2 regions of the Spirillospora sp. NPDC047418 genome follow, and region 2 is predicted to be linked to the other one. Evidence: riboswitches for the same ligand, from Rfam matches in the RefSeq annotation. Region 2 holds a riboswitch; the other holds the start of a gene.
What was found. A riboswitch is a leader RNA that binds a small molecule or an ion and turns the genes downstream of it on or off. The one in region 2 is predicted to bind glycine.

Region 1 (14,189 bases), on a different contig from region 2:
GGGCGTTCACCCAGGCGCAGCCGCGGAAGCCGGGTTCGGCGAACCAGGCGCCGAGCCAGTCGAACAGCGCGAGGACGCGTTCGCGTGGGTCGGGCACCGTGTCCAGGTGGGCGGCCAGGTCGCCGCGCCAGCGCAGGTCGCGGCGCTCCAGCATGGCGACGATTAGCGCCTCCTTGGTCGGGAACAGCCGGTAGATGCGCTTGAGGGGCAGGCCGGCGGCGCTTCGCAGGTCGTCCATGCCGACCGCCTGGATGCCTTGCCGGTAGAAGAGGTCCTCCGCGGCGTCCAGCAGTGCCCGGCGGTCCAGGGACTGCTGCTCCTCGGTGATGGCGGCCGGCATCGACGACTCCCGCTTGACGTTGAGAACGGTCGTTCCCTAGATTAGGCGACATTGATCGAGAACGTACGTTCTCAATATGAGGAGGCTGTGATGCCCGAGGACCGCCCGCCCTACCCGCCGTTCACCGAGGAGACCGCCCGGCAGAAGGTGCAGTCCGCCGAGGACGCCTGGAACACCCGCGACCCGCACAAGGTGGCGGGCGCCTACACGTCCGACTCCGTCTGGCGGAACCGCGACCGCTTCGTCACCGGACGGGACGAGATCCTCGCCTTCCTGACCGGGAAGTGGGAGAAGGAGCTCGACTACGCGCTGCGCAAGAGCCTGTGGGGCTTCCGCGAGAACCGGATCGCCGTCCGGTTCCAGTACGAGTGGCACGACGGCGGCGGCCAGTGGTGGCGCAGCTACGGCAACGAGCTGTGGGAGTTCGACGAGCACGGGCTGATGCGCCGCCGCGAGGCGAGCATCAACGACGTGCCCATCGAGGAGGCCGACCGGCGCATCCACGGCCCGCGCCCCGAGAGCGAGCGCGGGACCGACATCCCGCTCCGCTGAGGTCAGGCGACCGGACGGGCGATCCGTCCGGCCGCCTCGCGCAGGGCGGCGGCGAGCCGGTCGCGGGCCTCGGTCTGGGCGGCGATGCGCTCGTCCAGCACGGCGAGCCGGTCGAGCGCGATCCGGAGCTTCCCCTCGGCCGGCGGCGCGGCCGCCACATCGCCGTCCAGGCACGCCGAGAACGCCCGGACATCGTCGAGCGTGAGCCCCGCCGCGAGCAGGTACCGGATGTTCCCGACGCGCACGGCCGCGCCCTCGTCGTAGATCCGGTAGCCGTTGGCCGCCCGGCGGGACGTGAGCAGCCCCGCCTCCTCGTAGTGCCGCAGGGCGCGCGGCGTCGTCCCCGCGACCCGGGCCAGCTCACCGATGCGCATGCACACGATCTTCACATGCCGGTCAGGCGACGACGGCACCGCCGTCGACCGGGAACACCGCACCCGTTACGAACGACGCCTCCGGTGCGGCCAGCCGCGTGATCGCCCATGCCACCTCCTCGGGACGCCCGATCCGCCCGAGCGGCGTGTGCTCGATCTGCCACGCCCGGACGGCGGCGAGCTGATCGTCCGACAGTCCCTGGTGCCGCCCGATCGGGGTGCCGATCGCGCCGGGCGCCACCGCCACGACCCGGACGCCGCGCGGCGCGAGTTCCACCGCCCAGGTCCGGGTGAGCAGCTCCAGCGCCGCCTTCGTCGCCGCGTAGAACGCGTTGCCCGGCCACGCCCGCTGCCCGATGGACGTGCTGACGTTGACGATGACCGCGCCGTCGTCCAGCACGGGCAGCGCCGCCTGCGCGAGGAGGGCCGGCGCGACGAGGTTCGTCGCCAACTGCGCGTCCATGGCCTCGGGCGTCAGCGCGCCCAGCGCTCCGTTCCGCACGATCGCCGCGTTGTTGACCAGGACGTCGAGGCGCCCGTGGACGTCCATCACCTGCCGCACGATCTCCTCGGCCGCGCCCTCCCCGGTGATGTCGGCGGCCAGCGGGTGGACGAGGTCGTAGCCGCCGGCGGTCTCCGCGAGCGGCTCTGCCCGCCTGCCGACGGCGACGACCCGTGTCCCCTCGGCCGCGAACATCCGTGCGGTGGCACGTCCGATCCCCGTCCCCGCACCGGTGACGATGGCGACTCTCTGCTGTGCGCGCTTCTCCATGCGCCCACTCTCGAACCCTGCCGCCAGCGTCAAGGTCAACCCCGCCCCCTCGGCGCGGGCGCACCCGGACGGTCAGTCGAGACAGAACTCGTTGCCCTCGGGGTCGGCCATCACGATGTGGCCGGCGCCGAGCGGGGGCGAGGGCTCGTGCCGCCGGAGGCGGGCGGCGCCGTGCGAGACGAGGCGCTCGGCCTCCGCCTCCAGCGCCTTCATCCGGGCGTCGCCGTCCAGGCCGGGGGCGGCCCGCACGTCCAGGTGGACGCGGTTCTTGGCCTGCTTGCCCTCCGGCACCCGCTGGAAGAACAGCCGCGGCCCGGCGCCGTCGGGGTCGGTCACCGCCGAGGCGTCGTTGCGGTTCTCCGGCGGGACGCCCATCGCGTCCAGCGCCTCGTCCCAGGACGCGAAGGTCCCGGGCGGGTCCTGGAGCCGATAGCCGAGGGCCTCGGCCCAGAACGCGGCCAGCCCGGCGGGGTCGGCGCAGTCGAAGGTGATCTGGATTTCGCGGGCCATGTCAGCTCGCCTTCCTGTGCGGGTAGAGGTCACGGAGCAGGCACACCTCGGACAGGTGGTGGATCAGCTCCCGGTTGATGTGCAGGACGAGTCTCGCCATGGGATCGGCGGCGAACGGCCCTTCGGCCTCGCCGCACGGGCGGGAGAGACCGTCTTCGCCGAGCGACTCGACGCCGGCCAGCCACGCCGCGTACTCGGCGTCCAGCTGGGCCAGCGCGTCAGAAGCGGTCTCGGCGTACTCGAACGAGTCGTAGTCGACGGGCGCGCGGCCGAAGTGCGAGGCGTTGCGCATCGCGAGGACGCCGACGATGACGTGCCCGAGCCGCCACGCGATCGTCGTGAACGGCGGCGGGTCGGGCGGCGGGAACGCGAAGTCGATCGTCATCGCGCCCGATCCCGCCCGCACCGGCGCGGTGCCGGTGCCGCGCGGGCGCACGCTCCAGCAGCCGGGGACCGGCTCCCAGAAGTACTCGTCGTCGCCGAGCCCGTCGAGCCGGGCGCGGAGTTGGTGGTCCCAGTGCCAGCTGAGCTGGTCCCGGAGCAACGTGTTCCGATCCATGACGCGAGTCTTCCCCCGATTGCGGACAGGTACGTTCCGCGATCTGTGGAACGATGAACCGCGTGACCGCCGAGGGGACGACCGAGCGCGTGCTGCGGCTGCTGGCACTGCTGCAGCGCAGGTCGTCCTGGACCGCCGCCGAGATCGCCGAGCAGCTCCGGGTCACCGACCGCTCGGTGCGCCGCGACGTGGAGCGGCTCCGCGCGCTCGGCTACCCCGTCCACGCGACGGCGGGCGTCGGCGGCGGGTACCGGCTCGGCGCGGGCACCCGGCTGCCGCCCCTCCTGCTGGACGACGAGGAGGCGATCGCGACGGCGGTGTCCCTGCGGCTGGCGTCGGGCGGCACCGTCGCCGGGACGGGCGAGGCCGCGCTGCGGGCGCTCGCGAAGCTCGACCAGGTGATGCCGCCCCGGCTGCGCGCCGAGGTCCGGGCCGTGCGCGGCGCCACCGAGACCCTCGTCGGCCCCGGCGCCGAGGTCGACGCCGAGTTGCTGGTGACGCTCGCGCGGGCCTGCCGCGACGCTGTCCGGGTCCGGTTCCGGTATGCCGCCCGCGGCGGCGCGGAGCGGGAGCGCACGGTGGAGCCGGTGCGGATGGTCGCCACCGCCCGCCGCTGGTACCTGATGGCCTGGGACGTCGACCGCGGCGACTGGCGCACCTTCCGCCTCGACCGGATGCGCGACGCCGCGCCGACGACCTGGCATTTCCGGCCGAGGGAGCATCCGGACCCGGTCGCCTACGTCCAGCGCTCGGTGACCGAGGCGCCCTACCGCCACCTCGCCCGCGTCCGGCTCCACGCGACGTCCGACCAGGTGCGTGAGCTGATACCGCCCCAGGTGGGACGCGTCGAGGACGACCGCGACGGCTGGTGCCTGCTCACCGTCGGCGGCGACGACCTCGACTGGCTCGCCGTGCACATCGCCCGCCTCGGCTTTCCGGCGCAGATCCTGGAGCCGCCGGAACTGCGCGACGCCACCGCCCGCCTCGCCCGCCGCCTCGCGGACATGTCCGGGAACGGCTGACTGGGCGGGCCGATCAGCATTCGATGACGTTGACGGCGAGGCCGCCGCGCGAGGTCTCCTTGTACTTGTCGAGCATGTCGCGGCCGGTGTCGCGCATGGTCTTGATGGCCTTGTCGAGCGTGACGAAGTGGCGGCCGTCGCCGCGCAGCGAGATGCGGGCGGCGCTGATGGCCTTGATGGCGCCCACGGCGTTGCGCTCGATGCAGGGGACCTGGACCAGGCCGCCCACCGGGTCGCAGGTCAGGCCGAGGTTGTGCTCGATGCCGATCTCGGCGGCGTTCTCCACCTGCTCCGGGGTGCCGCCGAGGATCTCGGTGAGGCCGGCGGCGGCCATGGAGCAGGCGGAGCCGACCTCGCCCTGGCAGCCGACCTCGGCGCCGGAGATGGACGCGTTCTGCTTGAACAGGACGCCGATCGCGCCCGCTGTCAGCAGGAACCGGACGATGCCGTCGTCGTCGCTCGGCAGGAACCGGTCGTAGTAGTGCAGGACGGCCGGAATGATCCCGGCGGCGCCGTTGGTCGGGGCCGTGACGATGCGGCCGCCGGCGGCGTTCTCCTCGTTGACGGCGAGGGCGAAAAGGGTGACCCAGTCCATCGCGGAAAGGGGATCGGAGGCTTTCTCGGTGGAGAGCTGGCGGTGGAGCTGCGGTGCGCGGCGGCGCACCTTCAGGCCGCCGGGAAGGAGGCCCTCGCGGGCGCACCCCCGCGTCACGCAGGCCCGCATCACCTGCCACAGGTTCAGCAGCCCCTCGCGGATCTCCTCGGGAGACCGGCCGAACGCCCTTTCGTTCTCCAGCGTCAGCGCCGAAATGGACAGGCCCGTTTCGCGGCAGCGGTCAAGGAGGTCGGCGGCCGTGTCGAAGGGGTGGGGGAGGACGGTGTCGTCCGGCTTTATCCGGTCGGCGCCGGTGGCGTTCTCGTCCACGATGAAGCCGCCGCCGACCGAGTAGTAGACCTTCGAGCGCAGTTCCTCGCCGGAGTCGCCAAGGGCGGTGAAGCGCATTCCGTTGGGGTGGCCGGGGAGCGATTCCTTGCGCTCGAAATGGAGGTGCTCGTTGACCACGAAAGGGATGTCGTGGTCGCCGAAGAGCCGCAGCATTCCGCGTTCGCGGATCGCCGCCAGGCGCTCGTCCACCCGGTCGACGTCGACCAGTTCGGGCTTGTCGCCCTCCAGGCCGAGGATGACGGCCTTGTCGCTGCCGTGGCCCTTCCCGGTGAGGCCGAGCGAACCGTAGAGGACGACCTGGACGGACGCGGTCTTCTCCAGCAGGCCGTCGCGTTCCAGACCGCGGGCGAAACGGTGTGCCGCCGCCATCGGGCCACCGGTATGGGACGACGAAGGGCCGATCCCGATTTTGAACAGGTCGAAAACGCTGATGGCCATGAGCTACCTCGTTGTAGCTGCGCCCCCTCCCGGAAGGGGGAGGGGGCGCGTAGACGTCACAGGTTCGGATACAGGGGGTGCTTGTCGGCGAGGGCCTTCACCCGGGCGGCCAGGGCGTCGCGGTCGAAGGACGGCTGGAGGGCCAGCGCGATGACGTCGGCGACCTCGGCGAAGTCCGCGGCGGTGAAGCCGCGGGTGGCGAGCGCCGGGGTGCCGATCCGCAGGCCGGAGGTGACCATCGGCGGGCGCGGGTCGTTCGGCACCGCGTTGCGGTTCACCGTGATGCCGACGTCGTGCAGCCGGTCCTCGGCGTCGCGTCCGGTGAGCTCGGAGTCGACCAGGTCGACCAGGACGAGGTGGACGTCCGTCCCGCCGGTGAGGACCTTCACGCCGGCCTTGGCCGAGTCCTCGGCGAGGAGCCGCTCGGCGAGCAGCTTCGCGCCCTCCACGGTCCGCGCCTGCCGGTCGCGGAACTCCTCCGACGCGGCGATCTTCAGCGAGACGGCCTTGGCGGCGATCACATGCTCCAGCGGGCCGCCCTGCATGCCGGGGAACACCGCCGAGTTGATCTTCTTGCCGTACTCCTCGCGGGCGAGGATCAGCCCGCCGCGCGGGCCGCCGAGCGTCTTGTGCGTGGTCGTCGTGACGATGTCGGCGTACGGGACGGGCGACGGGTGCAGCCCCGCCGCGACCAGGCCCGCGAAGTGCGCCATGTCGACCATGAGCAGCGCCCCGACCGAGTCGGCGATCTCCCGGAACGCCGCGAAGTCGAGCTGCCGCGGGTACGCCGACCAGCCCGCCACGATCATCTTCGGACGGTGCTCCGCCGCGAGCGTGGCGACCTCGTCCATGTCGACCAGGCCGTCCTCCGCCCGGACGTGGTAGGGCACCACGTTCAGCGTCTTGCCGGAGTAGTTCAGCCGCATCCCGTGCGTGAGGTGGCCGCCGTGCGCGAGGTCGAGCCCGAGGATCGTGTCGCCGTGCTGCAGCAGCGCGAAGTACACCGCCGTGTTGGCCTGCGCGCCGCTGTGCGGCTGGACGTTGGCGTGCTCGGCGCCGAACAGCGACTTGGCCCGGTCGATGGCGAGCTGCTCGGTGACGTCGACGTACTCGCAGCCGCCGTAGTACCGCTTGCCCGGGTAGCCCTCGGCGTACTTGTTGGTCAGGACGGAGCCCTGCGCCTCCAGCACCGAGACCGGCGCGAAGTTCTCCGACGCGATCATCTCCAGCGTGGACTGCTGGCGGCGCAGCTCCGCGCCGACGGCCTCGGCGACCTCCGGGTCGGCTGCCGCGAGGGAGTCGTAGAGGCTCATGCTTCCTCGATCAGCTTCGCGTAGGCCGCCGAGTCGAGCAGGTCGCCCGGCTCGTCGGAGATCCGCACCTTGAAGAGCCAGCCTTCGCCGTACGGGTCGTCGTTGATGACCTTCGGCTCGTCCACCACGGAGCCGTTGATCGCGGTGATCTCGCCGCTGACCGGGGAGTACAGGTCGCTGACCGACTTGGTGGACTCGACCTCGCCGCACGGCTCGCCCGCCTCGACGGTGTCGCCCTCCGCCGGCTGCAGCTCGAGGTAGACGATCTCTCCGAGGGCGTCGGCGGCGTGCGCGGTGATGCCGACGGTGACGATGCCGTCCTCGCCGCCGAGGCCGGACACCCACTCGTGCTCTTCGCTGTAGCGGAGCTGCTCCGGAACGCTCACGATTCTCTCTCTTTCAGGAACGCGTATAGAACGGCAGGTCGACCACGTCCACCGGCTCGGGCCGGCCGCGGACGTCCACGGCCAGGCCCGTCGGCTCGACGCCGCTGTCGAGGTAGGCCAGGGCGATCGGCTTGCCCAGTGTGGGCGAAGGGGCGCCGCTCGTCACGACCCCGCACGGCGTGCCGCCGGACGTGACGACCTGGTACCCCTTCCGCGGCGCGCGACGCCCGCGCGCGACCAGTCCCACGAGCCTACGGCCAGGCGGGGTCTGCGCCTGCGCCGCCAGGGTGGTCTTGCCCACGAAATCGACCGCCTTGTCCAGCTTCACGACCCGGCCGAGGCCCGCCTCGAACGGCGTCGTCTCGGCGGTCAGCTCGTTGCCGTACAGCGGCATGCCCGCTTCGAGGCGCAGCGAGTCGCGCGCCGCGAGCCCCGCCGGGACGACCCCGTCCACGGCGGCGAACGCCCGCCACACCGCGACGGCGTCGGACGCGTCCACGAACAGCTCGAAACCGTCCTCGCCCGTGTACCCGGTGCGGGCGATCAGCGCGTCGGCGCCCGCGACCCGTCCGGCGAGGATGGCGTAGTACTTGAGGTCGGCGACCGGCGCGTCGGTGAACCCTTCGAGGATCTCCTGGGCGCGCGGCCCCTGCAGGGCGATCAGCCCGTACGCGTCGGTGCGGTCGTCCACGGCGGCCTCGTAGCCGGCGGCCCGCTCGACCAGCGCGTCTCGGACGACGTCGGTGTTCGAGGCGTTCGCCACGACCATCCAGGTCTCGTCGGCGAGCCGGTAGACGATCAGGTCGTCGAGGACGCCGCCGTCGTGCGCGCAGATCATCGTGTAGCGGGCCTTGCCGATCGGCATCGGCGACAGGTTCCCGACCAGCGCGTAGTCGAGTGCGGCGCCCGCGCCCGGCCCGGACAGGAAGATCTCCCCCATGTGCGACAGGTCGAACAGCCCGGCGCCGGTGCGGACGGCCTGGTGCTCGGCGGTCTCGCTCTGGTAGCGCAGCGGCATCAGGTAGCCGGCGAAGTCGACCATGTTCGCGCCGAGGTCGCGGTGGACGTCGTGCAGCGGCGTGGTCTTCGGATCGGCGGACGAGTCGGCGGTCGGGTCGGCGGACATGGGTTCGGCTCCTTCGTCGCGGGCGCGCGTGGTCCATCGTCCCACTCGCGCACCGGGCGTTACGGTGCCTCCCCCTCTGTCATCTGCGCCTGAGAGCTTCGCCCGCCGCGCGGCGGCGGGTTTTCACCTTCGGCGGGGGACCGGGTCCCCGCTTTCCAGAGGTCGCCTTGCCCGTGCGGTCCGTGGGCCTGAGAGGTTCCGGGGAGGATTTGCTCCTTCGGCGTCCCACACCGGCTGCATGGGACTCTCCCGCACGGGATCATCGGCTGGCCGCCAATCTAGCAGCGGCCCCGCCCCGCGACCACCCGCCGATCAGCCCGCCGGCGGCGGCGACGCCGACATCGACTTCACGCACGTCCGCAGGGCCGCCTTGATCTTTTCGAGGTCCTTCTTGTCGGGCGTGGTCGACGGGTTCGGGCTCGGCAGTTCGACACCCTGCCTGGTCATGCAGTTGTTGAACTTCTCGGTGGCCCTCGACACCTCGGGCGCCGGCGTGCCGGCCCGGCCGGGCGACGCGCCGGACGGCGCCGAAGCCGGTGCGGAGGCCGCCGGCGTGGGCGGCGGCGACGCGCCCGCGTCCCCGCCGTCGGAGCCGCCGCATCCGCTCAGCGCCAGTACGAGCACCAGCATGCCTACGTGACCGCGCTTCAAGGTGGACCTCCGGGCAGACGGGGTGAGATCAGCCCATGATGCGCGGGTGGGGCGTCGCCCGGCTATTCAGGCACGTGCCAATGACGCTCGCCCGATTTAGCAGCCCGCATCAAAGGGGGGTCACGTAGGCGCCCGAGATGCCGCCGTCCACGAGGAACTCCGAGGCCGTGATGAAGGACGCGTCGTCCGACGCCAGGAACGCGACGGCGGCGGCGATCTCCGACGCCTCCGCGAACCGTCCCGCCGGGATGTGGACGAGCCGCCGCGCCGCCCGCTCCGGGTCCTTCGCGAACAGTTCCTGGAGCAGCGGCGTGTTGACGGGCCCCGGGCACAGCGCGTTCACCCGGACGCCCTGCCGCGCGAACTGCACGCCCAGCTCCCGCGACATCGCCAGTACCCCGCCCTTGGACGCGGTGTAGGAGATCTGGGACGTCGCCGCGCCCATCACCGCCACGAACGACGCCGTGTTGATGATCGAGCCCTTCCCCTGCTCGACCATGTACGGGATGACGTACTTGCAGCACAGGTACACACTCGTCAGGTTGACGTCCTGGACCCGCTTCCACGCGTCCAGGCCGGTCTCCAGGATCGAGTCGTCGTCCGGTGGCGCGATGCCCGCGTTGTTGAACGCGACGTCGATGCGCCCGTACGTCTCGTGGACGGTCCGGAACAGCGCCTCGACCTCTTCCTCGCTCGTGACGTCCACCTTGGCGAACAGGCCGTCCAGGTCGTCGGCCGCGGTCTTGCCGGCGGTCTCGTCGACGTCCGCGACGACGACCCGGGCGCCCTCCTGCGCGAAGCGGCGCGCGGTGGCGAGGCCGATGCCGCTCGCACCGCCGGTCACGACGGCCACCCGGCCCTCCAGACGCTGCATCGATGTCACCTACTCCTCCGAAGTGGCGATGAAGACGTTCTTGGTCTCGGTGAACGCGCCGAGGGCGTCCGGGCCCAGCTCGCGGCCGAGGCCCGACTGCTTGAACCCGCCGAACGGCGTCCAGTACCGGACGGACGAGTGCGAGTTCACCGACAGGTTCCCGGCCTCGACGGCGCGGGCGGCGCGGAAGGCCCGCCCGACGTCCCGCGTCCAGATCGAGCCGGACAGCCCGTAGGGGGTGTCGTTGGCGAGGCGGAACGCGTCGGCCTCGTCCTCGAACGGGAGGACGGTGACGACGGGGCCGAACACCTCGTCCCGCCACGCGGGCAGTTCCGCGCACGACGGCCCGGCGAGCACGGTCGGCGCGAACCAGAACCCGGGCCCTTCCGGCGCCGGCCCGCGGAACGCCACGGGCGCGTCATCGGGGACGTACGAGGCGACCTTCTCCCGGTGCGCCGCGCTGATCAGCGGCCCGACCTCGGTCTTCGCGTCCCGCGGATCACCCACCACGACGCTCCGCACGGCCGGTTCGAGCAACTCCATGAACCGGTCGTACACCGGGCGCTGGACGAGGATCCGGGACCGCGAGCAGCAGTCCTGCCCGGCGTTGTCGAACACCGCGTAGGGCGCGGTCGCGGCGGCCTTCTCCAGGTCGGCGTCCGCGAACACGATGTTGGCGTTCTTGCCGCCGAGCTCCAGCGTCAGCCGCTTCACGCCCGGCGCGCACGCCGCCATGATCTCGGTGCCGACCCGCGTCGACCCGGTGAAGACGATCTTGCGGACGTCCGGGTGCCCGACCAGCCGCCGTCCCGCCACCGGGCCCGCGCCCGGCAGCACCTGCACCACGCCCTCCGGCAGGCCCGCCGCCAGCGCCAGCTCGCCGACCCGCCGCGCGGTCAGCGGCGTCAGCTCGGCCGGCTTCACGATCACGGTGTTGCCCGCCGCGAGCGCCGGCGCCAGCCCCCACCCCATGATCGGCATGGGGAAGTTCCACGGGACGATGACCCCCACGACGCCGAGCGGCTCCGCGAACGTGACGTTGACCCCGCCCGGCACCGGGATCTGCCGCCCGGCGAGCCGCTCGGGCGCCGCCGCGTAGTACCGCAGGACGTCCCGCAGGTTCCCGGCCTCCCACCGCGCCTGCCCGATCGGATGCCCGGCGTTGAGCACCTCCAGCTCGGCCAGCTCGTCGACATGGGCGTCCACGACCTCGGCGAACGCCCGCAGCAACCGCCCCCGATCCCCAGGCGCCACGTCCCGCCACCCCGCAAAGGCCCGCCGAGCCACCGCAACAGCGGAATCAACCTCCGCAACAGAGGCGAGCGGCACCCGCTCAACGACCTCCTCGGTAGCCGGATCAACCACCTCGAACACCGCCATCACCCCTCCTCCCCTCGTTGATCTGCGGCGTGTTGTTGTTTTGAGGGGGCTCATAACAACAACACGCCGCAGGTCAACGTCAGAGTCGTTCGAAGCCTCGGTACATCTCCCAGTCCGTTATCGCCCTTTCGTATGCCTTCAGCTCTACGGTCGCGTAGTTCTTGTAGTGCTCTACTGCCTCCTTGCCGAAGGCGTCCAGGGCCCGGGAGCTGTGGCTCCAGTCGTCGGCGGCGGCGCGGAGTGTGCCCACGACCGTCGCGGCGTCCGTCGTGTAGGCGTTGCCTACGAACGGCTCCTCCAGCTCCAGTTCGTGGTCGATGCCGTGCAGGCCGGACGCGATCATCGCGGCGACGGCCAGGTACGGGTTGACGTCGCCGCCGGGCACTCGGTTCTCGATGCGCAGCGACGGCCCGTGCCCGACGAGCCGCAGCGCGCACGTCCGGTTGTCGATGCCCCACTTGATCGCCGTCGGCGCGAACGAGCCGGGCTGGTACCGCTTGTAGGAGTTGATGTTGGGCGCGTAGAGCAGGGTGTAGTCGCGCAGGCACGCCTGCTGGCCCGCGATGAAGTGCGCGCCGAGCCGCGACAGCCCGTGCGGCCCGTCCCCGGCGAGGACGGGCGTCCCGTCGGACGAGCGCAGCGACAGGTGGACGTGGCAGGAGTTCCCCTCCCGCTCGTTCGGCTTGGCCATGAAGGTGATCGACATGCCCTCCTGGGCGGCGATCTCCTTGGCGCCGGTCTTGTAGAGGACGTGGTTGTCGCACGTCCGCAGCGCCTCGTCGAAGCGGAACGCGATCTCGTGCTGCCCGAGGTTGCATTCGCCCTTGGCCGACTCCACGTACATGCCCGCGCCCGTCATCCCGTTGCGGATGCGCCGCAGCAGCGGCTCGACGCGGGCGCCGCCGAGCAGGGAGTAGTCCACGTTGTACTGGTTGGCCGGGGTGAGGTTCCGGTACGCCTTGTTCCAGGCGTCCTCGTAGGAGTCCTTGTAGACGATGAACTCCAGTTCCGTCCCGACGTAGGCGCCCCAGCCCCGTTCGGCCAGCCGGGCGAGCTGGCGGCGCAGGATCTGCCGGGGCGAGGGCGCCACGTCGGTGCCGTCCTCGGCGACGATGTCGGCGTGGACGAGGGCCGCACCCTCCTGCCACGGGATCAGCCGGAGCGTGCCGAGGTCGGGACGCATGACGAAGTCGCCGTAGCCGGTGTCCCAGGACGACATGTCGTACCCGTCGACCGTGTTCATGTCGACGTCCACGGCCAGCAGGTAGTCGCAGCCGTCCGAGCCGTGCCCGGCGGCCTCCTCCAGGAAGAAGCGGGACGAGAGCCGCTTGCCCTGGAGGCGCCCCTGCATGTCGGTGATCGCGACGATGACGGTGTCGACCCGGCCGCTCTCCGCCAGCCCGCGCAGCTCGTCGAGGGTGAGCGATGTGGTCACGGTTCTCCTAACCCAGCTGCTCGAGTTCCTTCTCGATGGCGGCGAGCTCCTCGGCGCTGCCCTGCACCTTCGGGCCCTTGAACCACGTGCGCGCCGAGAGCAGCCACCACAGCCCGGCGCCGCCGAGCACGACCAGGATCGCGACGGGGGAGTAGTTGAAGGAGTCCCTGGTGATCGGGTTCGCGGGCGGCAGCATGAACACCACCGAGACGAACAGCACCCACACCACGGCGAGCGTCCCGATCGGCCTGCTCCAGCGGCCGAGGTTCCACGGCCCGGCCTTGAAGTCGTCGCCCTGCCGCAGCCGCAGGAACGTCGGGATCACGTAGGCGATGTAGAGGCCGATGACCGCGACCGAGGTGACGGCGAGGTAGGCGGTGATGTTCCAGATCGCGGGCAGCGCGAGGACGAACGCGCCGCCGGCGGCCAGCCAGATCGCGTTGGTGGGCGTCCGGCTGCGCTTGTTGATCCGGTGCCAGAAGGACGAGAACGGCAGCGCACCGTCCCGCGAGAACGCGTAGATCATCCGGGAGTTGGCCGTCACCGACGACATGCCGCAGAAGAACTGCGCGCCGAACGAGACCAGGATCAGCAGCTTGCCGGTCGTCTCGCCGGTCGCCGCGATGAAGATCTCGGCGGGCCCGCCCTCGAGGGCCTTGCCGTAGTCCTGGATGGCGAACGTGACGCCGAGCAGCAGGATCCAGCCGGCCACGACGGAGATCAGCACCGAGTTCACGATGCCCTTCGGCCCGGACCGCGCCGCGTCGTGCGTCTCCTCCGTCATGTGCGCGGACGCGTCGTATCCCGTCAGTGTGTACTGCGACAGCAGCAGCCCGATCAGCGCCGCGTACATGCCGTACTGCCAGCCGGTCTCGTTGACGAACTCGGTGAACACGTACCCGACCGTCTGGTGGTGGGACGGCTTGAACGCCAGCACCCCGACGACGATCGCGACGCCGAGGACGTGCCACCACACGCTGACGCTGCTCAGCAGCGACACGATCTTCACGCCGAACTGGTTCAGCAGGGCGTGCACCACGAGCAGGATCGCGAACAGCACGAACGTGTGCCCCAGCGACACGTCGAACCCGAACTGGAGGTCGAGCAGCGGGTTCAGGAACGCGGCGGACCCGTAGATGATGGCCGCGGTCACGGCGACCTGGCCGATGAAGTTGAACCAGCCGGTGAACCACGACCACGCGGGGCCGTTCTTCTTGGCCAGCTTCGCGGCCCAGTAGTAGAGGCCTCCGGCGGTCGGGTAGCTGGAGCACACCTCGGCCATGGCGAGCGCGACCAGCAGGGTCATGGCGCCGACGCCGAGCCAGCCCCAGGTGATGACGACGGGGCCGCCGCCCCGCAGGCCGATCGTGTAGGACGTCAGGCAGCCGCTCAGCACCGAGATGATGGTGAACGAGACGGCGAAGTTGGAGAAGGCGGACATGGACCGGCTGAGCTCCTGGGCGTAGCCCAGCTCGTGCAGCCGTTTCTCGTCGTCGGACATGGGGTCGGGG
Region 2 (14,189 bases):
CCGACCGGCTGACGGGCGACCTGCGCGATCTGGAGGCCACCAGGGCCGGGCTGGAGCGGGACGCCGAGGGCGGGACCGCACTGCAGGAGGCGCGCGAGCGGGCGACCGAGTACGGCCTCCTCGCCGGGACGCTCCCGGCCGAGGGGCCCGGGATCGAGATGCTGATCAGCGACCCCGGCGGCCGGGTCAAGGCGGTCAACCTCCTGGACGCCCTGCAGGAGCTCCGCGACGCCGGAGCCGAGGTCCTGCAGATCAACGACGTCCGCGTCGGTGTCGACACCTACTTCCTGGACGGCCGGGACGGCGTCCGGACCGACGGGCGGACCCTCGCCGCCCCGTACCGGTTCCTGGCCATCGGCGACCCCCACACGATGACCACCGCGCTCAACATCCCGGGCGGCCTCGTCCGGACGCTGCGCGCGGCGGGGGCCGCCGTCCTGATCACCCCGCGCGCGAAAGTGACCGTCGGCACGGTACGGTCTCCCTAGAGGGAACGGGGGGAACGGTAAACCGGGCGACCGGCTCGGGCGTCGCGAACGCGTCGGTCCGCGCGGCGGCGTAGACCTGCGATCATTGGCGAATGTAGTTTGGTCCAGCCGGTTCACCGTTCCAGTTGACCCCTCGGGTCATACCCGCGTAAGTTGCGGCGACCGTCGCGTAAGCGGGTGGTGAGTTGGACCGTGGTCGGGGCGGATCCCCGGCGTGGGTTGGGTGAAGGATGCGCGTGGCGCAGGCGGCTCCCGCTGCGGCGGGGCGTCCGTGCGCGGCACGCCGATGGTAGGAGGCCGAGCCGATCGATGCCGAGCGTCTACTGCACGCAGTGCGGTCACGCCAACCCGGATGATGCCCGCTTCTGCTCGAACTGCGGCACTCCGCTGACCCGGAGTCCGGCCGCGCCGCCGCCGTACCGCGAGTCGCCCGGCGAGTCCACGTCCACGATCTCCATCGGCGGGTTCGAGGCGCTGGACACCGACACGGGCGCCGAGGAGCAGGCCGGTCCCGACCAGATGGCGATGGAGGCACTGCCCCCCGGCACCGCGCTGCTCGTCGTCAAGCGCGGCCCGAACGCCGGCAGCCGCTTCCTGCTCGACAAGGACCGCACGTCCGCCGGACGGCACCCCGAGAGCGACATCTTCCTGGACGACGTCACCGTGTCCCGCCGCCACGCCGAGTTCACCCGCCAGGGCGGTGCCTTCGCCGTCCGGGACGTGGGCAGCCTCAACGGCCTCTACGTCAACCGGCAGCGGATCGACCAGGCCGCCCTGTCCGGGGGCGACGAGGTCCAGATCGGCAAGTTCCGGCTGGTGTTCCTGACCAACCCGGCGCACGGCTGACGGAACGGGAGGGGCGTTGAACGCGGAGCCGGCCCGGTCCCCGATGACGATCGGGGACGTGCTCGGGCAGTTGCGGCCCGAGTTCCCCGACATCACCATCTCCAAGATCAGGTTCCTGGAGTCCGAGGGGCTGGTCGAGCCGCAGCGCAGCCCCTCCGGCTACCGCAAGTTCGGCCCGGCCGACGTGGAGCGGCTCCGGCTCGTCCTCACCGCGCAGCGCGACCACTACATGCCGCTGCGCGTGATCCGGCAGCACCTGGAGGCCCGCGACCGCGGCGAGAGCGTCCCGCCGCTCGGCGGCGGCGGCGAGCCGGCCCGGCGCCGCCCCCGCACCCTCGTGGCCGCCGACACCACCGCCCCGGACCCGGCCGTCCGGCTCACCCGCCGCCAGCTCCTGGACGGCGCCGGGATCGACGAGGCGCTGCTCGCCCGCCTGGAGGAGTACGGCCTCGTCCACCGCACCGCCGCCCACTACGAGGGCGAGGCGCTCGGCATCTGCCGGATCGCCGCCGCGCTCGACGAGTTCGGCTTCGAGGTCCGGCACCTGCGCGCCGTCAAGGCCGCCGCCGACCGGCAGGTCGGCCTGATCGAGCAGATGGTCGCCCCGCAGCTGCGCCGCCGCAGCCGCGGCGCCCACGAGGAGGCCGCCGAGACCGCCCGGGAGATCGCCGCGCTGTCGGTCGCGCTGCACTCCGCCCTGGTCAGCGCGGGGCTCCACGAAAGCCTCGACCACTGATCATGGCCGCCGCGCAGGATAATCCCCCGCCGGCGGCGCGACGAGCTGTCCGACCCGGGGTGTACGTTGGCTACATGGTTCGGTCAGGAGTCGATCCGCTGCGAATGGTGATCGAGACACCGAGAACCGGCAGGGAGCCGCTGTGAAGCAGATGGAGGTCGTCGGCGTCCGGGTCGAGATGCCCTCCAATCAGCCGATCGTCCTGTTGAAGGAGACGGAGGGCGACCGCTACCTGCCCATCTGGATCGGGGCGGTCGAAGCGACCGCGATCGCCTTCGCGCAGCAGGGCGTGCTGCCCGCCCGGCCGCTCACCCACGACCTGTTCCGCGACGTCCTGGACGCCCTCGGCGTCCAGCTCCGCACCGTGAACATCACCGCCCTGCGCGAGGGCATCTTCTTCGCCGACCTGATCTTCTCCAACGGCGTCGAGGTGAGCGCCCGCCCCTCCGACTCCATCGCCCTGGCACTGCGCACCGGCGCCACGATCTTCGCCAGCGAGGACGTCCTCGAAGAGGCCGGCGTCGCCATCCCCGACGAGCAGGAGGACGAGGTCGAGAAGTTCCGCGAATTCCTCGACACGATCTCCCCAGAGGACTTCGGCCGCGCCGGATAGGCCGCTGCTCGGGAGCAGTATGGTCGCAGCAAGCTGCTTCCCCGCTCTCGCGCGCCCAGTGCTGGCCCAGGGGGGCGACCCCCTGGAACCCCCGACGCGGGGGCTCCGCCCCCCGCACGGCTCGGGCGGGGGCGGTGTGGTCGACCCTCGCGATCGTGTTGACCGAGGGGGCGACTTCCTGGAACCCCCCGGTGCGTGGGCTTCGACCCCGCGTCTTCTCTCGGCTTGGGCTGACGCGCGTGTTCGGGGTGGTTGCGTGTTTGGGGCTTGGGGGTGGGGTGTTTTGAGTTTCGGGTCGGCTACAGGTTCGTGGCTTGGGCGGTGTGGGCTTGGGTGGGGGGTGGTATTGGGGGAGGGGTGTAATAAATGCGCGCATCGTCCTGGACCTGGTGGTTTTTGGCGGCGGCGCATCGGGGTAGGAGTGCGTAGGTGGCGGAGGTGCGCAGTTTGCCCACGTGAAGCCGGTTCATCCGGGCATGCGACGCGCCGACGGTGAACGTTGACCACACCCTGACCGGCACCTACCGTGCTGGTGGAACACCCGTGGTGTAATTCGTCAAACCCCCTTGACGAAGCGCCACGGGATGATAGAAGCCGGAGGTCCGCGTGGCGGTGAGCAGCGGCGAGGGCAAGGCGACCCCCGACAGGCACATGGCGTCCCGCCGTGCCGGAGAGCAGGGTCTGCTCTTCGACACGCAGGTGTCGGTGCCGCCGGAGGATGTCGGCTACCGCGGCCCGACGGCGTGCGCCGCGGCGGGGATCACCTACCGGCAGCTCGACTACTGGGCGCGGACGAAGCTGGTGGAGCCCAGCGTCCGCGCGGCGCAGGGGTCGGGCAGCCAGCGCCTGTACAGTTTCCGCGACATCCTGGTGCTCAAGGTCGTGAAGCGGCTGCTGGACACGGGAGTGTCGCTGCAGCAGATCCGGACGGCCGTGATGCATCTGCGCGACCGCGGCGTGCGGGATCTGGCGCAGATCACGTTGATGAGCGACGGTGTCAGCGTCTACGAGTGCACGTCGGCGGACGAGGTCGTCGATCTGCTGCAGGGCGGGCAGGGCGTGTTCGGCATAGCGCTCGGCCGGGTCTGGCAGGAGGTGGAGGGCAGTCTCGCGGAGCTGCCCGGTGAGCGGGCCGCCGCGGACCCTCCCGAACACCCCCACGATGAACTCGCCGACCGGCGGCGCGCGCGCCGCACCGGCTGACGGTCACAGCGACTCCTTGCGCTGCAGGTAGGCGAACGCCCCCCAGCCGGGCAGCACCGGCAGCCACAGGGTGAAGAGCCGGTAGAGCAGGACCGCCGATGTCGCGGTCTCCGCGGACAGGCCCGAGATCGTCAACGCCAGGGTGAGGGCGCCCTCGACGGCCCCGAGACCGCCCGGCGTCGGCGCGGCGGAACCCACCGCGTTCGCGGTGAGGAAGACCAGGACCACGGTCGTCCACGGCAGCGAACCGCCGAACGAGCGGATCGAGGCGTCCAGGCACAGCACGAAGGCGAGGGTGAGCAGCAGCGTGCCGCCCATGCCGGTGAACAGCTTCCGCGGCGACTGCAGGACGTCCACCAGGCGGGGCACCACGCCGGAGAACATGCTCTTCAGCCGCGCGGCGACGACGCGGCGGACGCGGGGGATCGTCAGGGCGAGGCCGGCCACGAGGCCGAGCACCAGGACCGCGATCACGATCGTGCGGGACGGGGCCAGGTCCTGCGTGGCCCGCGTGCTGGAGCCGGTGAGGAACCCGAACAGGACCAGCAGCAGGATGTGCGTGACCATCCCGACCAGCTGGGACGCGCCGACGCTCGCCACGGCGAGGGCGGGGCGCACCCCCGAGCGCTGCAGGTAGCGGGTGTTGACGGCCACGCCGCCCACGGCGGCGGGGGCGACGAGCTTCACGAACGACGCGGCGACCTGCACCAGGACCGTCCGGCCCAGCGGCAGGCGCTCGGGGACGAAGCCCATCAGCATGAGCGCCGCCGCGACATAGCTCAGCGCGGCCGCGCCGAGGGCCGCGACGACCCAGTGCCAGCTCGCCGTGGCGGCCAGATAGCCGACGTCCAGGCTGGTCACCTGCGGGATGACGATGTAGGCGGCGAACGACAGGGCCACCACGCTGACGATCGTCCGGGGGCGGAACCGCTCCAGCCGGGCCGGCGCCGCCTCCACCTCCGGCTTCAGCCGGACGATCTGCTCGCGGATCCGGGTCAGCAGCTCCCGGTCGCGGCGCAGCGCCTGCCTCGTCGCCCGGGACAGCGCGACCCGCTGCAGCAGCGGCACCGCGCCGCCCAGGGCCTCCTCGCCCAGCACCGCCGCGGCGGTCCGCACCGCCCGCTCCGGGCCGGTCCGCAGCGCCAGCGTGGTGAGCAGCTGCGCCAGGTCGAGCCGCAGCGCGAGATCGCCCGCCGCCGTCTCCCCGGCGCGCAGGTCGGTGACGTAGGCGAGGCCGTCCGCGCCGATCAGCAGCGCGCCGCCCTCCAGCCGCCGGTGCGCGAGCCGGCCCGCCTGCAGCGACCGGAACTGCCGCCACACGTCGGTCAGCAGATCGTCGGTGATCTCCTCGGCCGGGACGTCGCCGAGCCGCCGCCCCGGCACGTGCTCGTAGGCCAGCAGCGCCGCCTCCGTGCCGACCTCGCAGGTGCCGGTGAGCCGCGGGGTGCGGACGCCCGCCGCGTCCACCGCGTACGCCATCAGCGACTCCTGCTCCAGCGACCGGCGCAGCGACCGCAGCGTCCGCCCGGTCGTGGCGCCGCGCAGCCGCAGCATCCGCCAGATCCGGTACAGCAGCCCGGCGGTCTGCTGGTCGCGGTCCAGGACGCGGACCTCGAGGTCCCAGTCGCCGTGGACGCCGCGGCCGGCGGGCGGGCGGGCACCGTACCCGGCGCCGGTGCCCGGGGCCAGGACGACGCCGTAGCGGCGGCCGTCCTCGGTGTCGTCGGACGGCTCGTCCAGCCGCGCGCCCCGCTTGGGCCGCAGCCCGAGCCGCTCCAGCGACGCGACGACCGCCGCCCCCGGCGGCCGCGGGTTCGGGGTGCCGACGGCGTACAGGGTGCCGTGGCCGATGGCGCGGCCGAGCAGGTAGGTGGCCGCGAGCGCGGCGACGGAGGCGTAGGAGGCGGTGAGCCCGGTCAGCGCCGCCAGCCCGATCATGGTCCAGGTCGCGGCCTGCCAGCGGGTGCGGCCGGCCATCCCGACCGCGCTGACGAACGCGATCACCGGCGCGATGTCGGTGTGCACGGGCGCGGTCTCGGTGCCGCCCCAGATCAGCGAGTCGAGCACGCCGCCGGGCGCCGCCCGCACCACCAGGTCGTCCAGCCCCACCGTGAGGCCGAACGCGATCACGGCGGCCAGCAGCGCGATCGCGACCCGCGTCCCGTCCTTGTGGAACAGCCGCTCGACCGCGAACGCGATCGGCGCGGCCAGCACCCCGAAGCTGGACACCAGCGTCGCCAGCGTCAGCAGCAGCCGCGGCGCGTGCGCGGTGCCCTGCGCGATGTCGGTCTGCAGGCCGTGCGTGGTCTGCTGCGCGATCGACACCAGCAGCATCACCGCGGCCAGCCCCACCACCGAGCCGGCGAACCTGATCGCGTCGCCCGGCCGCCGGATCCGGTCCGGCTGGGCGGGCTCGTCGACGGGCACGCCGGCGGTCGCGCCGTGCCGCGGGCGCACCGTGCCGTCGCGGGTCTGTGTCACGCCGTACCGCCGCCCCGACCGTCCGTCATCGTGATCAGCGTCCCAGAACCGGCGGCGCGCCGTCGAGTGCCGGGCCGGCGTCCGGCCGGTCGCGCGTGCACCCCGCAGCCCCATCTCCGCCCCCGTGGCCCGAGGTCCGTCTTGTCCCAGGTGAGTGAGCACATCGTACCGGCCGGTACGACCCGGGGGCGGCGCGGCCGGCCCCGTGTCCGGGCGGCGGGAGGGGCTCCGGCCGGGCCGGGGCGGGACGACGGCCGGGATCGGTCTTTGGGTAGGGTTTCGCTAGGACATGCCGTCGACCCTGTGCGGGAGAGACCCCACGCGGCCAGCGTGGGGCGCCGAAGGGGCAACCTCCCCGGAACCTCTCAGGCAAAAGGACCGCTCGGGCGAGGCACCTCTGGAAAGCAGGCGTCGATCCCCGCTGCCGGGGAAGGCGGCTCACCGAAGGGGAAACCCCGCCGCGCGGGTGAAGCTCTCAGGTGCCGATGACAGAGGGGGAGACCTGCCGCCGGCCCGCGCCGGCGGCCGACCTGAGCGACCGCAGCAGCCAGGAGGCCCTCCATGACCGCCCAGTTCTTCGCCCCCGTGGCCGCGCCGCAGCATCCGCGTTCGGCGTTCGCCGACCGGCACATCGGCCCCGGCCCGGACGAGCAGGCCCGGATGCTGGCCGCCATCGGCTACTCCGGCGCCGAGGCGCTGATCGACGCCGCCGTCCCCGCCGCGATCCGCACCGCCGCCCCCCTGGCCCTGCCGTACGCGCTGAGCGAGCCCGCCGCGCTGGACCGGCTCCGCGAGCTGGCGTCCCGCAACACCGTGCTGACGTCCATGATCGGGCTCGGCTACCACGGGACGACCACCCCCGGCGTGATCAAGCGGAACGTCCTGGAGAACCCCGGCTGGTACACCGCCTACACCCCCTACCAGCCGGAGATCTCCCAGGGCCGGCTCGAGGCGCTGCTGAACTTCCAGACGGCGGTCGCCGACCTGACCGGGCTGCCCGTCGCGAACGCGTCCATGCTGGACGAGGCGACCGCCGCCGCCGAGGCGATGGCCCTCGCGCACCGGGTGTCCGGGCGCCGGGAGCCGGGGACGTTCCTCGTCGACGCCGACACGCTGCCGCAGACGATCGAGGTCGTCCGGACCCGCGCGGTCCCGCTCGGCATCGAGGTGGTGACCGCCGACCTGTCCGGCGGGCTGCCCGACGGCGACTTCTTCGGCGTGCTGCTGCAGTACCCGGGCGCGTCCGGGGCCGTCCGCGACCTGGCGCCGGTCATCGCACGGGCGCACGAGCGCGGCGCCCGGGCGGTCGTGGCCGCGGACCTGCTCGCGCTGACGCTGCTGCGCCCGCCGGGGGAGTCCGGCGCCGACATCGCCGTGGGGTCCGCGCAGCGGTTCGGCGTCCCCTACGGGTTCGGCGGCCCGCACGCCGGCTACATGGCGGTCGGCGAGGGCATCCAGCGGCAGCTTCCCGGGCGGCTCGTCGGCGTGTCCGTCGACGCGGACGGCGCGACCGCCTACCGGCTGGCGCTGCAGACCCGCGAGCAGCACATCCGCCGCGAGAAGGCCACCAGCAACATCTGCACCGCCCAGGTGCTCCTCGCCGTGATGGCGGGCATGTACGCGGTCTACCACGGCCCCGAGGGGCTGGCCGCGATCGCGCAGCGCACGCACCGCCGCGCCGCCGAGATCGCCGCCGGGCTGCGCGCCGGCGGCGTGGAGGTCGTGCACGGCGCGTTCTTCGACACCGTGCTCGCCCGCGTGCCCGGCCGGGCCGCCGAGGTCGTCGCCGCCGCCCGCCAACGCGGGATCAACCTGCGCCCGGACGGCCCCGACCGGGTCGGGATCGCCTGCGACGAGACCACCCTGCCCGAGCACGTCACCGCCGTCCTGGCGGCGTTCGGCGCCGCCCCCGCCGGCGACGCCGCGGAGGCCATCCCGGACGCGCTGCGCCGCGAGAGCCCCTACCTGACCCACCCGGTCTTCCACGCGCACCGGTCCGAGACCGCGATGCTGCGCTACCTGCGCCGCCTCCAGGACCGGGACATCGCGCTCGACCGCTCCATGATCCCGCTCGGCTCCTGCACGATGAAGCTGAACGCCACCGCCGAGATGGAGCCGATCACCTGGCCGGAGTTCGCGGACATCCACCCGTTCGCGCCGATCGACCAGGCCGCCGGCTACGTCGAGCTGATCGGGGAGCTGGAGGGCGCGCTCGCCGAGATCACCGGATACGCGAAGGTCTCCGTCCAGCCGAACGCGGGCTCCCAGGGCGAACTGGCCGGGCTGCTGGCCATCCGCGGCTACCACGCGTCCCGCGGCGAGGAGCACCGCGACGTGTGCCTGATCCCCTCCTCGGCGCACGGCACCAACGCCGCCAGCGCCGTCATGGCGGGGATGCGCGTCGTCGTGGTGAAGTGCGACGAGGGCGGCAACGTCGCGCTCGACGACCTGCACGCCAAGATCGACCGGCATCGCGGCCGGCTCGCCGCGATCATGGTGACGTACCCGTCCACGCACGGCGTCTTCGAGGAGACGATCACCGACGTGTGCGCGGCCGTGCACGAGGCCGGCGGCCAGGTGTACGTGGACGGCGCCAACCTCAACGCCCTCGTCGGCCTGGCCCGTCCCGGCGAGTTCGGCTCGGACGTCTCGCACCTCAACCTGCACAAGACGTTCTGCATCCCGCACGGCGGCGGCGGCCCCGGGGTCGGCCCGATCGGCGTCCGCGAGCACCTCGCCCCGTTCCTGCCGAACCACCCGCTGCGCGGGGAGGCCGGCCCGGAGACGGGGGTCGGTCCGATCTCCGCGGCACCGTGGGGGTCGGCGGGCATCCTGCCGATCTCCTGGGCCTACATCGCGATGATGGGCCCGGACGGCCTGCGCGCCGCCACCGAGGGCGCGATCATCGGCGCCAACTACCTCGCCGCCCGGCTCGCCCCGCACTACCCGATCCTCTACACCGGCCGGAACGGCCTCGTCGCGCACGAGTGCATCGCCGACCTCCGCAAGATCACCAAGGAGACGGGGATCACCGCCGAGGACGTCGCCAAGCGCCTCATCGACTACGGATTCCACGCCCCGACGCTCTCCTTCCCCGTCGCCGGAACCCTGATGATCGAGCCGACCGAGTCCGAGGACCTCGCCGAGCTCGACCGCTTCTGCGACGCCATGATCGAGATCCGCCGGGAGATACGCCGGGTCGCCGACGGCGGCTACGACCGCGAGGACAACCCGCTGAAGAACGCCCCGCACACCGCCGCCTGCCTGATCTCCGACGACTGGAAGCACGCCTACACCCGCGACGAGGCCGCCTACCCCGTCCCGTCCCTGCGCGAGGACAAGTACTGGCCCCCGGTCCGCCGCATCGACCAGGCCTACGGCGACCGCAACCTCGTCTGCTCCTGCCCGCCCCCCGAGGCCTTCGAGGACTAGCGGTCCGCGCCGCCGCCCGCCCCCGCCGGGATCCGATTCGTGATCTTGGTGGGGGTTTCGGGGTGTCGTCGCGGGACGCGGCGGGGGCGGGTCGCTAGTCTCGGTGCGGACTTCCAGAAGCCGCAGAGGGCAGAGGCCGATGAGCGAGTTGCCGGACGAGACGTCCGACCCGGCGCAGATGTGCGAGGAGGCCCGCGGCCTCGCCGAGAACGGCGAGGCCGGGCGGGCGGCGCTGCTGTTCGAGAAGGTGCTGGCCATGGGCGAGACGCCCTGCCGGGCGCGGGCGGCGCTCGGCCTCGCCGTCGTCCTCGACGACGCCGGGGAGGTGGCCCGGGCCCGGGAGGCCGACGGGGTCGCGATCGCCACCGGCGACCCCGAGTACGGGCCGCGCGCCGCCTACCACCTGGCGCTCACGCACGAGCGGGCCGGGGAGCCCGAGCGGGCGGCGTCCGCGTGGGGCGCGGTCGTCGACTTCGGCAACGCCGCCTACCTGCCGCCCGCCCGCCTGGCGCTGGCCCGCATCGCCGACGACGCCGGCGACTTCGACGCGGCGCGCGAGCACTGGGAGGCGGCGATCGGGACGGGCGACGCCGAGTACGGGCCGCTGGCCGCGCACGACCTCGCGCAGCGGCTGCTGGAGCGCGGCGACCCGGCCCGGGCCCAGCGGGTGCTGGCCGCCGGGCTGCGGCTGATCGACCGCGAGACCGCGCCGCACGCGTACGCGCGGCTCGCCGTCGCGCTCGGCATCTCCTACCTCGACCAGGCCATCGGCGCGTTCGGCGCGGCGCTGGCGGCCGAGCCGTCCGATCCGGAGGCCGGGCCGCTGGCCACCGAGCTGCTGGCGCGGACGCTGCCGCTGCGCGGGCGCGGCCCCGAGGCGGGCGAGGTGTGGCGGCGCGGGCTGGCCGACCCGGGCATCGCGCCGCAGGTCCGGGCCAGGATCCGCCGCGACTTCGGCGAGGAGGACGGCGAGCCCGCCGACCTGTGGTGGGAGCCGGTCGTCGAGCAGGCCGTGTCGGAGGGGACGCTGCCCGCGCTCGCCGGCGAGGCGTTCGGCGCCCTCGACCACATGTACGCGCTGCTCGCCGTCCGGTACGCCGAGCGCCGCGCGGACGACGCCCACGAGGTGCTCGGCGGTGCGGTGCGGGTGCCGAGCAGCTACCTGTGGGGCCCGCTGCTGCACGAGAGCTTCGCCGAGCGGTTCCGCCTGGCGATGGGCACGCCCGTCCCGGACTGGCCGGACGCCTAGTCGGCGAGGGCGCGCTGCGCGATCACCCCGGTGATGCGGGCCCGGACGAGGTACTCGGCGGGGACGGCGTTGCGCGCCCCGAACTCCTCGGCCCGGCCGGCGCCCATGTAGCGGCCGCCGATCGCGGTCGCCCAGCGGCGCATCTCGTCCAGGTCGCCGACGAGGGTCGCCTCCGCCTGGATCTGCACGAAGGAGTACGGCGGGGCCTGGTCGTCCACGCAGACCGACAGGCGCGGGTCGCGGGCCAGGGCGCGGCCCTTGACCGTGTCGCGGCCGGTGTTGAACAGCAGGTCGCCGCCGTCGAGGACGAACCAGATCGGCGTGACGTGCGGTGAGCCGTCCTTGCGGACGACGGCGGCCTTGCCGGTGCGGGTGCCCGCCATGACGAACGCGCGCCATTCGCTCTCCGTCATCTTCTCCATGCGGCCAGTCTGCCGCAAAGATCACCGGGACGGGCCGCTACGGTGGGGCGCATGGAGGTCGTGACGGCGCACGGGCCCGCCGAGGTGCGGCTGGACGAGGCCGCCGGCCCGGCGTTCCTGCTGGTCCTGACACACGGGTCGAACGGGAGCGTGGACGCGCCCGACCTGCTCGCCGTCCGGGAGACGGCGCTCGGCCTCGGCGGCGCCGTCGCGCGGGTGACGCAGCCGTTCCGGTTCGCGGGCCGCCGGGCGCCCGGCTCGCCGGTCAAGCAGGACGAGGCCTGGCTGGAGATCATCGGCCTGGTCCGGAAGGGGTTCGCGGACGTCCCGCTCGTCCAGGGCGGGCGGAGCAACGGCGCGCGGGTGGCGTGCCGGACCGCGGCGGCGGCCGGGGCGGCCGGCGTGCTGGCGCTGGCGTTCCCACTGCACCCGCCGGGCAGGCCGGACAAGACGCGGGTGGACGAGCTGCGCTCGGCCGGGGTGGACGTCCTCGTCGTCAACGGCGACCGCGACCCCTTCGGTGTTCCGGACGAGGCGGACGCCGCCCACGTGGCGGTGCTGGCGGGGGAGCGGCACGACCTGAACAAGGACCCCGCCGCGGTCGGCCGGGCGGTGGAGCCGTGGCTGCGCGCGTGGGCGGCGGGATGACCGGCGGGGTGACCGGCGCCGGACATGCGAACGGCCCGTCCGCGCGGACGGGCCGGGAGCGGTAGGCCGCTCCGGGCCCGGTGCGGGCCCGGAGGTCAAGGGCGGGGTGAGCGTTGCCCCCGAGGATGATCACCCGTTTGAACTAGTCCCCCGTGGGACCGCTCAAGCGGCGGACGGCGCCTGCAGGTCCGTCGGCCGGTGCGGTGCGATGACTTCCCCGTCGGGCAGCAGCTCACCGGTGTCCTCGAAGAGCACGACGCCGTTGCACAGCAGGCTCCACCCCTGCTCGGGGTGGGCGGCCTGCGTCCGGGCGGCGTCGCGGTCGGGTGCGTCGTGCGAGGGACAGGGCGGCTGGTGCGGGCACATGGTGTGCCTCCGGTTCGACTACTGGTCGGTCGTGGCTTTCCTTAATTGACGCACCCCAGTGTGGAGTGGTTCGCCCCTATCGGCTATAGCCCGTTGGGACGGTTGTCCGTTGGTACGCGAGTACCGGGCGGATGTGACCACCCTCACTCCGAGGTGCCAGGCACAGGGTCCCTCCCGCGAGATGACGGACGGAGAACGACACGCCGACGGGACCGGAACCCCTACGATGTCGCACGGGGAACGCCTCAGGGCGTAGGGGGAGTGAGGCCGATGCGTGTCGCGTTGTCCGTCGCATGCTTCGATGACGCGCTGTTCCCCGATGCGGGGAGGGCCGTGACCGTCCTTTTGGAACGTCTAGGCCATGAAGTGGTATTCCCGCCGGGGCAGACGTGCTGCGGGCAGATCCACTGGTCGGCGGGATACCACCGCGAGGCCGCCGATCTCGCCCGCGCGTACACCGCCGCGTTCGCGGGCGGCGACGTCGTGGTCGCGACGTCGGCGTCCTGCGCCGCGGCCGTCCGGGACGCCTACCCGCGGATCGCGCGGGCCGCCCGCGATCCCGGCCTGGCCCGCGCCGCCGAGGGCCTCGCCGTCTACGAGCTCACCGAGTTCCTGGTGGACGTCCTCGGGGTCACCGATGTCGGCGCGTACTTCCCGCACCGGGTCACCTACCACCCGTCCTGCCGGTCGCTGCGGGCGCTGCGGGCCGGCGACCGGCCGCTGCGGCTGCTGCGCGCGGTCGGGGGCATCGACCTGGTGGAGCTGCCCAACGCGGAGGAGTGCTGCGGGTTCGGCGGTGCGTTCGCGATGAAGAACGCGGACGTGTCGGTCGCGATGGTCGCCGACAAGGTCAGGCACATCCGCGGCACGGGCGCGGACGTGGTGTGCGCGGTCGACGACTCCTGCCTCGCGCACATCGGCGGGGCGCTGTCGCGGCTGCGCGCCGGTGTCCGCACCCTGCACCTGGCCGAGATCCTCGCCTCGGCGGGGCCGTCGTGACGGGCGCGCCGCAGGGTCGGCCGCAGGGCGGGCCGGTCCCGCTGCCGATGCCGAAGTTCGCCGCCGCGGCCCGGCCCGCGCTGGCCGATACCGGCGCGCGCCGCAACCTGCGCGGCGCGACCGCGGTCCTGCGCGAGCGGGCGGCCGCCGCGTCCGGCGAGCCCGCCGACTGGGCGGAGCTGCGCGAGGCGGGCCGCGCGATCGGGGAGGCGGCGCTCCGCGACCTGGACGTGCACCTGGAGGAGCTGGAGCGGGCCGTCACCGAGGCGGGCGGCACCGTGCACTGGGCGGTGGACGCGGCCGAGGCGCGCCGCGTCGTCACCGGGCTGGTGCGGGCGGCCGGGGCGACGGAGGTCGTGCGGGCGGCGTCGCTGGCGGTCCGGGAGGCCGGCGTGGACGCCGCGCTGGCCCGCATGGGGGTGGCCGTCCGCGAGACGGCGCTCGCCGACCTGGCCGTGCGGCTCGGCGAGGACGAGCCGTCCCACCTGCTGTCGGCGGCCGCGCACCGCGACCGCGCGCAGATCAGGGAGCTGTTCCGGCGCGGGATGCCCGCCGCCGGGGCCGGCCTGCCCGACGATCCGCAGGCCCTGGCCGCGGCGGCCCGCGCGCATCTGCGGGAGCCGTTCCTGCGCGCCGGCGTCGCGATCACCGGCGCGAACTTCCTGGTGGCCGAGAGCGGCACGGCCGTGGTGGTGGAGTCGGAGGG

Region 1: another riboswitch for glycine. It lies ahead of gcvT (glycine cleavage system aminomethyltransferase GcvT); the one in region 2 lies ahead of gcvP (aminomethyl-transferring glycine dehydrogenase).

The regions. Positions count from the first base shown of each region.
Region 1 is NZ_JBEYTW010000031.1:50,657-64,845, reverse strand. It holds gene ABZ806_RS20780 (TetR/AcrR family transcriptional regulator) at 1-340, opposite strand, end outside; gene ABZ806_RS20775 (nuclear transport factor 2 family protein) at 431-892, shown strand; gene ABZ806_RS20770 (MerR family transcriptional regulator) at 895-1,266, opposite strand; gene ABZ806_RS20765 (SDR family NAD(P)-dependent oxidoreductase) at 1,289-2,038, opposite strand; gene ABZ806_RS20760 (VOC family protein) at 2,111-2,548, opposite strand; gene ABZ806_RS20755 (DinB family protein) at 2,550-3,107, opposite strand; gene ABZ806_RS20750 (helix-turn-helix transcriptional regulator) at 3,161-4,129, shown strand; gene ABZ806_RS20745 (L-serine ammonia-lyase) at 4,143-5,513, opposite strand; gene glyA (serine hydroxymethyltransferase) at 5,570-6,826, opposite strand; gene gcvH (glycine cleavage system protein GcvH) at 6,823-7,212, opposite strand; gene gcvT (glycine cleavage system aminomethyltransferase GcvT) at 7,226-8,338, opposite strand; glycine riboswitch at 8,412-8,500, opposite strand; glycine riboswitch at 8,505-8,600, opposite strand; gene ABZ806_RS20725 (hypothetical protein) at 8,651-8,785, opposite strand; gene ABZ806_RS20720 (hypothetical protein) at 8,784-8,978, shown strand; gene ABZ806_RS20715 (3-oxoacyl-ACP reductase) at 9,099-9,863, opposite strand; gene ABZ806_RS20710 (aldehyde dehydrogenase family protein) at 9,873-11,243, opposite strand; gene ABZ806_RS20705 (glutamine synthetase family protein) at 11,323-12,678, opposite strand; gene ABZ806_RS20700 (amino acid permease) at 12,686-14,189, opposite strand, start outside.
Region 2 is NZ_JBEYTW010000028.1:38,810-52,998, forward strand. It holds gene ABZ806_RS19385 (DUF881 domain-containing protein) at 1-488, shown strand, start outside; gene ABZ806_RS19390 (FHA domain-containing protein) at 798-1,334, shown strand; gene ftsR (transcriptional regulator FtsR) at 1,351-2,070, shown strand; gene ABZ806_RS19400 (bifunctional nuclease family protein) at 2,213-2,683, shown strand; gene ABZ806_RS19405 (MerR family transcriptional regulator) at 3,290-3,886, shown strand; gene ABZ806_RS19410 (lysylphosphatidylglycerol synthase transmembrane domain-containing protein) at 3,890-6,367, opposite strand; glycine riboswitch at 6,664-6,758, shown strand; glycine riboswitch at 6,759-6,869, shown strand; gene gcvP (aminomethyl-transferring glycine dehydrogenase) at 6,929-9,799, shown strand; gene ABZ806_RS19420 (tetratricopeptide repeat protein) at 9,939-11,048, shown strand; gene ABZ806_RS19425 (PPOX class F420-dependent oxidoreductase) at 11,045-11,470, opposite strand; gene ABZ806_RS19430 (alpha/beta hydrolase family protein) at 11,522-12,118, shown strand; gene ABZ806_RS19435 (DUF5999 family protein) at 12,281-12,484, opposite strand; gene ABZ806_RS19440 ((Fe-S)-binding protein) at 12,755-13,483, shown strand; gene ABZ806_RS19445 (lactate utilization protein B) at 13,531-14,189, shown strand, end outside.